Regions from separate parts of the Calothrix sp. CBUCES-K 9914 genome, predicted to be linked through region 2. Evidence: riboswitches for the same ligand, from Rfam matches in the RefSeq annotation. Region 2 holds a riboswitch; the other holds the start of a gene.
The links. A riboswitch is a leader RNA that binds a small molecule or an ion and turns the genes downstream of it on or off. The one in region 2 is predicted to bind cyclic di-AMP.
Positions count from the first base shown of each region.

Region 1: linked by a shared signal. The riboswitch ahead of ntrB (nitrate ABC transporter permease) and the one ahead of AC2JBO_RS30735 (universal stress protein) in region 2 are both predicted to bind cyclic di-AMP.

Region 1 covers NZ_JBXXZH010000021.1:20,632-24,850, forward strand. Annotated here, with positions in the region: gene AC2JBO_RS06895 (sensor histidine kinase) at 1-1,191, opposite strand; cyclic di-AMP (ydaO/yuaA leader) riboswitch at 1,456-1,667, shown strand; gene ntrB (nitrate ABC transporter permease) at 1,772-2,611, shown strand; gene AC2JBO_RS06905 (ABC transporter substrate-binding protein) at 2,624-4,036, shown strand; gene AC2JBO_RS06910 (ABC transporter ATP-binding protein) at 4,063-4,219, shown strand, end outside.
Region 2 covers NZ_JBXXZH010000179.1:5,004-9,222, reverse strand. Annotated here, with positions in the region: gene AC2JBO_RS30750 (fertility inhibition FinO-like protein) at 1-116, opposite strand, end outside; gene AC2JBO_RS30745 (flavodoxin) at 258-854, opposite strand; gene AC2JBO_RS30740 (Fur family transcriptional regulator) at 1,097-1,600, shown strand; cyclic di-AMP (ydaO/yuaA leader) riboswitch at 1,825-1,960, shown strand; gene AC2JBO_RS30735 (universal stress protein) at 2,145-2,837, shown strand; gene AC2JBO_RS30730 (M16 family metallopeptidase) at 2,944-4,218, opposite strand.

The sequences.
Region 1 (4,219 bases), on a different contig from region 2:
TCAATCTTTTATTTTTAGGGGGAATGTTACCTGGAAGGTTGAGCCAAAGTTTACTTCGGATGTAACTTCTATTTCTCCTTGCAGTAATTTTACTAGCCTAGTTACAATAGCTAACCCTAACCCGGTACTTTCGCTCAGGTAAGATTTATCTGAGCGGTTGACGCGGAAATATGGTTCAAATATCTTTGCTCGGTCTTCTTCGCTTATTCCTATTCCAGTATCCGTTACTGCTAATGTCCATTTTTTACTGTTTATTTGCTTACAGTTAATTTTTATACTCCCTGACTCCGTATAGCGAATTGCGTTACTTACTAGATTGGTAATTATTTGCTGTAATTGTAATGAATCCGTGACAACTTCAACTGGCGCCTTTTTACAATCTACTGTTATTGTCAGATTTTTGTTACGCACGAGGGGTTCCATCATACCGTGGACATTTTCAATAATTTCGCATACGTTAGTAGGTGAAGCCTTTACTTTCAGCTTTCCTGCATCAAATCGCGAAATTTCTAGTACGTTGTTGATTAGGCGAAGCAGTTGCCTTCCATTGTTTAGTATATGCTCTATATGAGCTAGATTGTGATATTTTTCTCTAATTTCAGGTGGTTGTTGCTGTACACGCAAAAATAAGTCTGAATACCCAATTATAGAAGTCAGTGGACTTTTTAACTCGTGTGCTAAAAATGAAACGTTGTCTTGATTTGCACGTATTAAACGATTCAATTCTTCGTTGTTTAACTTAAGTTGACTTTGCAACTGTTGTAATTCATTTAACCGCTCGCTTACGTAGCTCTTAAAACATTGGGCTATCGCTTCATCTATTACTGCATCAATTATTCGTATCGCGCGAATTGCCTTTACCGTATTTATACTTGCTAAATCTTGCTCCAAGGTGTCAAATATGACTGTTTTTAATAAATGATATTCTCTCGCAATTTCTGAAGGGTTATATCCTTGTCTTGCTCTAAGAACACCATGCTGTAAGCTAGCTTCGACAATCGTTTTGATATCATTGTCGTGAGACTCAACTAGTACATTTGACATCGCCTTGATTACGTCAGGGAGATGGTCAATTATAGCACTCGAACGCAAATTTCCAGCACTGGTAATCTGTCTGTCCTTACGGACTTCTGCTACCCACTCCTGAGTAATCGCGTCGGTCTTTTCTAGCAACAGTTCACTAACATTCATTATTCGTTCTTAAAAATAAAGAATATATTATTTTAATTGCAATTATTTAGCCATGTAACTGCCTCTAGCAGTAAATAAAATTTATTTTATCTATCTTGAGGAGTAATTACAAAAGTGTTTAACTAAGTTAATGTGAATTAAGAGCTATGCAGTAATAAATAATCCTAATCCTAAAGAAAGATAGATATACGGTAGTATTACGGTAATGTTGATGTTAAACTCTATATGTCGGAGTCAGTCAGCCTAATTCGATAATAAAAATTATACCTGTCAATGCTAAGTGTATATAATCAAAATTGTCGAAACGGAGGAACCACTTTTGGGGCGTATCTTTTTAAAGTGCTGAGTTATGAGTGCTGAGTTATGAGTGGGTTTATTACTCAGCACTCAGCACTTTCAACTCATCACTTGTAAGAGAGGGGTATCTCTCAACTCTAGCCCGTCAGCTAACTTCGTAGGCATTGAGAGGAAACTGATACATGTTGCACTACATTATATTTTTGTTGCAATCTTAATCAGATATCCTCGGCTGGTACTGCTCGGATTTTTTGTACCTACTCAAATTTGTTGAGGTTACTCTGTGATATTTCAATTAAATTTAGCGGCAATTGCGGCAGTTGCTGGGCAAGCGGTATGGCGCCGTTCTAAACCCTTCATTGTACGTGATAGTTTTCTGCTCCCTTGTTTGGGATTTTTGGGTGTAATTTTGTTATGGTGGCTGATTGCAATTTTAAACCACCAACTAATGCCAACTCCAGCAGAGGCACTAGTTGCTAATCTTGACTATATAATGAATCCGTTTTTTGAACGGGGACCTGGTAACTTGGGCATCGGTTGGTTGCTGATAGCTAGTTTGCGTCGGGTATTAATAGGGTTTGGACTAGGCGCCTTAGTTGCGATCCCGGTCGGGTTTCTAGTTGGTATGTCTAAGCAAGCGATGATGGCACTTAATCCTGTCATTCAAATCTTTAAACCTGTATCACCTTTGGCTTGGCTACCAATTTCTTTAGCTATTTTCAATCTTGCAGACCCATCAGCGATTTTCGTAATTTTCATTACTTCGCTTTGGCCTACCATTCTGAATACAGCTTTGGGAGTATCGAGCGTTCCCAAAGACTATATAGATGTCGCGCGAGTTATAGAAATGCCGCGTTGGCGCCAAATCATTAAAATTATCCTACCTGCAAGTTTGCCTTACATTTTTACAGGTTTACGAATTAGTTTGGGAATCGCTTGGCTTGTAATTGTGGCAGTAGAGATGTTAACAGGCGGTGTTGGGATTGGGTTTTTTGTTTGGGATGAATGGAGTAGGCTAAACTTAAACTCTGTTTTTCTGGCAGTGTTTGTAATCGGTTTAACTGGACTATTACTTGATTATGCTGTTGGCAAACTTCAAGAATTTGTTACTCATCGTAAATAGGTATTTAAGAGTATGAGTAACACTAATAATAATTGGACACGGCGCCATTTTATCCAGGGTATAGGAGCAACCGCAGCGGGAAGCGTTCTTTCTTCTTGTGCTGTTAACGCGAACCGGGCGCCACGTGGTTTGTCGAAGCAAGCATTAGAAATTGAACAGGTTGTTGATTCCAAAACTTTAGAAAAACCCAATTTAACTGTGGGTTATGTACCAGTAAATGACTGTGCGCCATTTGCTATCGCATGGGAGAAAGGGTTTTTTCGTAAATATGGATTGAATGTAACCCTTAACCGTGAAGCTAGCTGGGGAACATCGCGGGATGGAATTATTTTCGGACGTTTGGATGCTTCTCCTGTGGTATGTGGTGCCGTAACAAACGCTCGTACAGGTGCAGAAGGCGCCCGTCATGCTCCACTATGTGCAGCCATGACAATTCACCGTCATGGTAATGCTTTAACTATGAATAAAGCAATGTGGGAAGCTGGGTTGCGACCGTGGAAAGAATATAATGGTGATTTAGAGAAGTTTGGAAGAGATTTTCGCGGTTACTTCGATAAATTACCTTCGGAAAAACGTGTTTGGGCGGTAGTACTGAGTTCTGCCATATACGAATATTTTGTTCGTTACTTAGCTGCTGCTGCGGGAGTGGCGCCAGATGAGGAATTTAGAATTGTAATTATTCCTCCGCCGCAAATGTTAGTGAATATGCGAATTGGAGCGATGCAAGGTTATATGGTAGCAGAACCTTGGAACACGCGCGCAATTACTGGTAATGAAGGTATTGGTTTTACATTTGCTCAGGGTCGGGAAATATGGCACGGACACCCAGATAGGTTACTTGCTGTAATGGAGTCGTTTATTAACGAGAATCCTAAAACTTATCGGTCGTTAGTGAAAGCGATGATTGAAGCTTGTCGATACTGTGGCGACCCAAAAAACCGTGAAGAAGTCGCTAAAATTATCTCTAATCGCTCATTTACAGGCGCCAAACCAAAGTTAACTCGTCCCGGAATTGTAGGAGAATATAATTATGGTGGTTTTGATGGGAATAAAAGAATAGTATCATCACCAGAAACTACAATATTTTTTGACTTGCCGCCTTCTTTCGCACAAGTAGAAAATGACCATTCAACGTTTTTATGGCAGTCTGAGAGTTTATGGTTGATGACGCAAGCAACAAGATGGGGACAAAATAAAGAATTTCCCAAAAACGCTGAACAGCTAGCACGTAAAGCATGGCGAACAGACCTATATCGTGAAATAGCTGCAGAACTGGGCATTCAGTCTCCTAAAGAAGACTACAAAATAGAACCTGCTGAAGCTTTCATCGACAAAAAAGCATTTGACCCCAGTGACCCTACAGGCTATCTTAAAAGCTTCAAAATTCGTGCAAACAGCCCCATCTCATTTTATTTGTCTAGTTAGAGATTATTCCTACTTCGAGGTATAAAATGAAATCTACCATTGCGAACACAAGTTACCAGGAGTCAAATTTGAACCGTCCTGCATTTTTGGAAGTTATCAATTTGCGTAAGTCTTATCGTAAACAAGACGGCAGTGAGTTTGTAGTGCTAGATGACGTTAATCTTACGGTTGGCGATAATGAAT
Region 2 (4,219 bases):
ATAATTCTACCATCACAATCAACGTCAAAAGACTTCCAATTATTCTCCGCTGTTTTAACATCGGATGGAAACTCATTAATTTTGAGAGTGACTTCTAGTTTGCCTTGTGTTGTCATGGCGCCACCTTTATCTAACTCTTAAATGTTTTGTATGTTACTTGAACATCAAAAATGTTACACTTACGCCGTTTGAATGTAACTTAATTATTGCAAATCTTTATATTTTGATAATTTGTGTAACAATTGTTAGAATATTTGTTAGAAATGCTGTTTAATTTGAGCTACCCAGATGCGAATGCGCTCTAGAGTTAATTCAGGTTGGTTATCTTCATCTATCGCAAGTCCAACAAATTCTCCCTGAGTAGAAGCTCTAGTGCCATTTCTGAGTTGTATTACTTGACCCTCAATTATCGCTATTGACCCATTACTCAATTCAACTGGTCTACGACTAATTAAAGCTTTGGATTCTTCAAAATTGTAACCTTCTGTAGACCAACAACCAACCCTAATACCTCCTAATAAGGTTATCTTAGTTGCTAATATCCCCATCGCATCAACAAAGTTGTATGGATATTCTACTTGGTCTCCTAAACCAAAGTATGCAACTTTTTTATTCCGAAAATTTATATTTTCAAGCCTTGGCAAAAAAACTTCCCAATCACTCTGTAACCTCCCAATACCCCAAGTTGGCGAGCCAATAATTAGTTTATCATACTTTGCAAAATCTTCCTCGCTAGCTTCTGCTACGCAATACAATTTTACTATCTCTTTGCCAAACTCATTCCGTATTAATTCAGCTATAGCATCGGTGTTACCCGTTGTACTGCTATAAAACAGTCCGATTTTTGCAGACATTGTACTCTCAACCTTCACGTTTGATTTACTAGTTGTTGCAATTTATAATCAACTAATAAGACATTACAGTAAAATGAAATTTATTGCAAAAAGTTTGCACTAAAATTCTTATATCCCTTTCTCAATAATACTTTTTATTGCAAATCACTCCGTAATGGCACAGTATTGTTAATCTATACACATTAGCTGCTGCGTCTTTACGGCGCCTTTGCTAGTACTAAAATATTATTCAAGAGTCCATTATGGATACATCAGGTTCTCTCAAGTCTGAGCTTAATGCAAAAGGATGGCGTTTTACTTCCCAACGTGAAGTAATATTGCAGCTTTTTGAAAATCTTCCTCAAGGCAGTCATTTAAGCGCAGAGGAAGTGCATGAGTTGTTATCGGAGCGTGAAGAAAAAATCAGCTTGTCAACGATATACCGGACTTTAAAGCTAATGACTCGGATGAAAATTTTACGTGAGTTGGAGTTAGCAGAAGTTCATAAGCACTATGAGTTAAACACCAACTCCCAAAATAACCATCACCATGCAGTGTGTATTCAGTGTAATATGACCGTGGAGTTTGAAAATAGTTCAGTTTTCAAACAAGCCTTGAAACAGGTAGAAAAAGCTGGTTTGGATATGCTTGACTGTCAGCTCACCATTCATACTATCTGCCCTGAAGCTATACGTAAAGGATGGCCTGCAATGCTTCCAAATAATTGGCTTTGTACGCGCGCTATCCAATCTAGGGAGCAAAAGTAATCAAATGTAAAGATTAATTAAGTTAAATCGAAAAAATTAAGTTAATTTATATTAATATACTTTGCTTTAAGATTCCGTGCTTCTTAAGCAAGTCGGGAATCTTACACACCCGCAAAATTAATCTAAGGATAGATATTTTAGCAGCAATAACATATATAATCATATATTGTTATCGAGTTACGTTAAGTCAACCTGATATATATACCTATGTACATCCGTTGATTCAAAATAGGTAGCTGAATCTAAATTCAGTACAACTGAATTTAGAACGGAGGAACCAGTTCTTTGGGGCTAATCTATGAGAGGCACCTTCCAGCCTTTGCCCGTCAGCTAACTCCGTAAGCTTTGGAAGGAACTCCCTTATATATGGCTGTAATAACAGTTTAATTCGGGTTTCCTTATCATCAATTTTAGATTTGCTTATTATAAGTAAGTGAAGTGTCATCAAATCTTGACAATTCATTAATTAAAACATGAGAATATCTAAGATTGACATCTCCACTCCTTTGCGCGTTGTTCTTTATATCTGGAGAGAAGTGAAACTGTGAAAATAAAGCCAATGTTAACTCGACTTCAAAACACTATTGGTCGAGATGATTTAATCGAGCAAATGATACTGGCACCATCTGCAAGTTGGAGCATGACGGCAACAAATAGTAACTTCACGAGTATTGACAAGAATGATGGACTTGGAAATACGGCAAAGTTTATTGTTGCGTACAACAGTTCTTGTTACAGCCATACTGCACTGGATATAGCTTTATGTATGGCACATCAAGCAAGGTTAGCGTCAAACATGCGAGTGCTAGTTCAAGCTGTTTATGTAGTCGAGGAAGAACAAAACTGCTACATAGGTGATACACGAGATACACGAGATACTTATATTAATACTAGTAGTCAACCTACTTATGAGTATTTCGCTTGTGATTTACCAAATACGTCAAAATCTGTTACACCCGTGTTATTGGAACAAAGATTTCACGAAAGCTGTTTGACAAAGATAGAGCAAGCAGATAATATTCTTTATTCCGCGCGTTCTTTAGCGGAAGAATGGCAAAGTAATTTTAAAGCATATTTACGCTTTGGCTCTGTTGCAGCTGAACTCAAGCAAGTTGTTCAATCTGAAAACGCGGATATATTGTTTTTGGGTTGTAAGTCTTTTTACCACCCACTAGTTCAGTCTTTAGGTTCTGACTTAGGATGTACTATTTTAGGAATCCCGACTTCGATAGATTAGTTTGAAATTTAGTTTGAGATTAAGTTTGAAATTTAGTTTAAAATTTTTGATACCCCCCGACTTGGTAAAAGAAGGGGGGTATTTGATGTTTTGCGTTCAAAACGGCTTAAAAAGGTTTTACAATTACTGCACCGTAAGCATCATTTGGTAAATATTTTTTTGCTGCTTGCATTAAGTGTGTGGAATTTTGCCCTTGAATGTGAGAAGGGTAATCAAAAGCTGGTTCTAAGGCGCCTACGAGTGATTGATAATAACCATATAAAGAAGCTCTATCGCTGGGAGATTCATTCGCGAAAACAAATCGCTTTGCGACCTGAGAACTAATACGGGTTAGTTCGGAAGCACTAACTGGTTCAGCAGAAAGCGCACGGATGTGTTCGCATATAACATTTTCTACTATTTCTAAATTTTCTACCGGACACTGTGCTGAAACATAAAATATTCCTTGGTGTTGAAAATTCATGTTGCTGGCGCCGATGTGCGATACTAAACCTCTATTTTCTCGCAGGTCACGTACTAACCTAGATGTACGTCCATGTCCTAAAATTGCTGCGAGTACATCTAAAGCATAGGTTTGACTCAGGTCGTTCAACCCAGGAACTCGCCAAATCATTGCTAAACGCGCTTGTTGTAAGCTTTTATCTATATGTACACTGCGAACAATTTTCTTAAATGGTGTTTCTGGTTGACTTATTGTTTTTTGATATGGTGTTTGCTCCTTATCATTGGCAAACCCTAAAATAACGGTATCGATTAACTTTTCGACGGGCAAGTTACCTACAACTACTGCTGTCATTGACTTTGGCTGATACCAATGCGAATGGAAATCTCGCATTTGCTGGGGTTGAAGCTGTGATACTACTGAAGTGCTTCCTAACACCTGACGACGATACGGTGATTCACAAAAGGACATGTCCATCATTTTAGTAAAGATTCGGCGCCGAGGATTATCATCACTCCTGCGAATTTCTTCTAATACTACTAACCTTTCGCGTTCAAATGCATCATCGGGAATTAACGGGTTTAATACCACATCCATTTGCAACGGCGCCAGTTCAGTAAAATCTTGAGGGGCACAAGTTAGATAGTAATGTGTATAGTCTTGGCTAGTAGCAGCATTTGTTACAGCACCACGCTGCTCAATTCTTCGTTCAAATTCTCCGCTTTGTAGTCTTTGAGTTCCTTTAAATATCATATGCTCAAGAAAATGAGCCATTCCATTAATTTCGTCAGGTTCTGAGTAACTACCAATCGAAAGCCATAAACTTAAGTTTACAGCATCAATAGGCATTTGCTCTGCTACTATCGTTAGACCATTGGGTAAGTAGTGTATTTGTGGAGCGTTGAGACGAGGTAGTCTTTCTAGGGTTGAGGAGGTCATC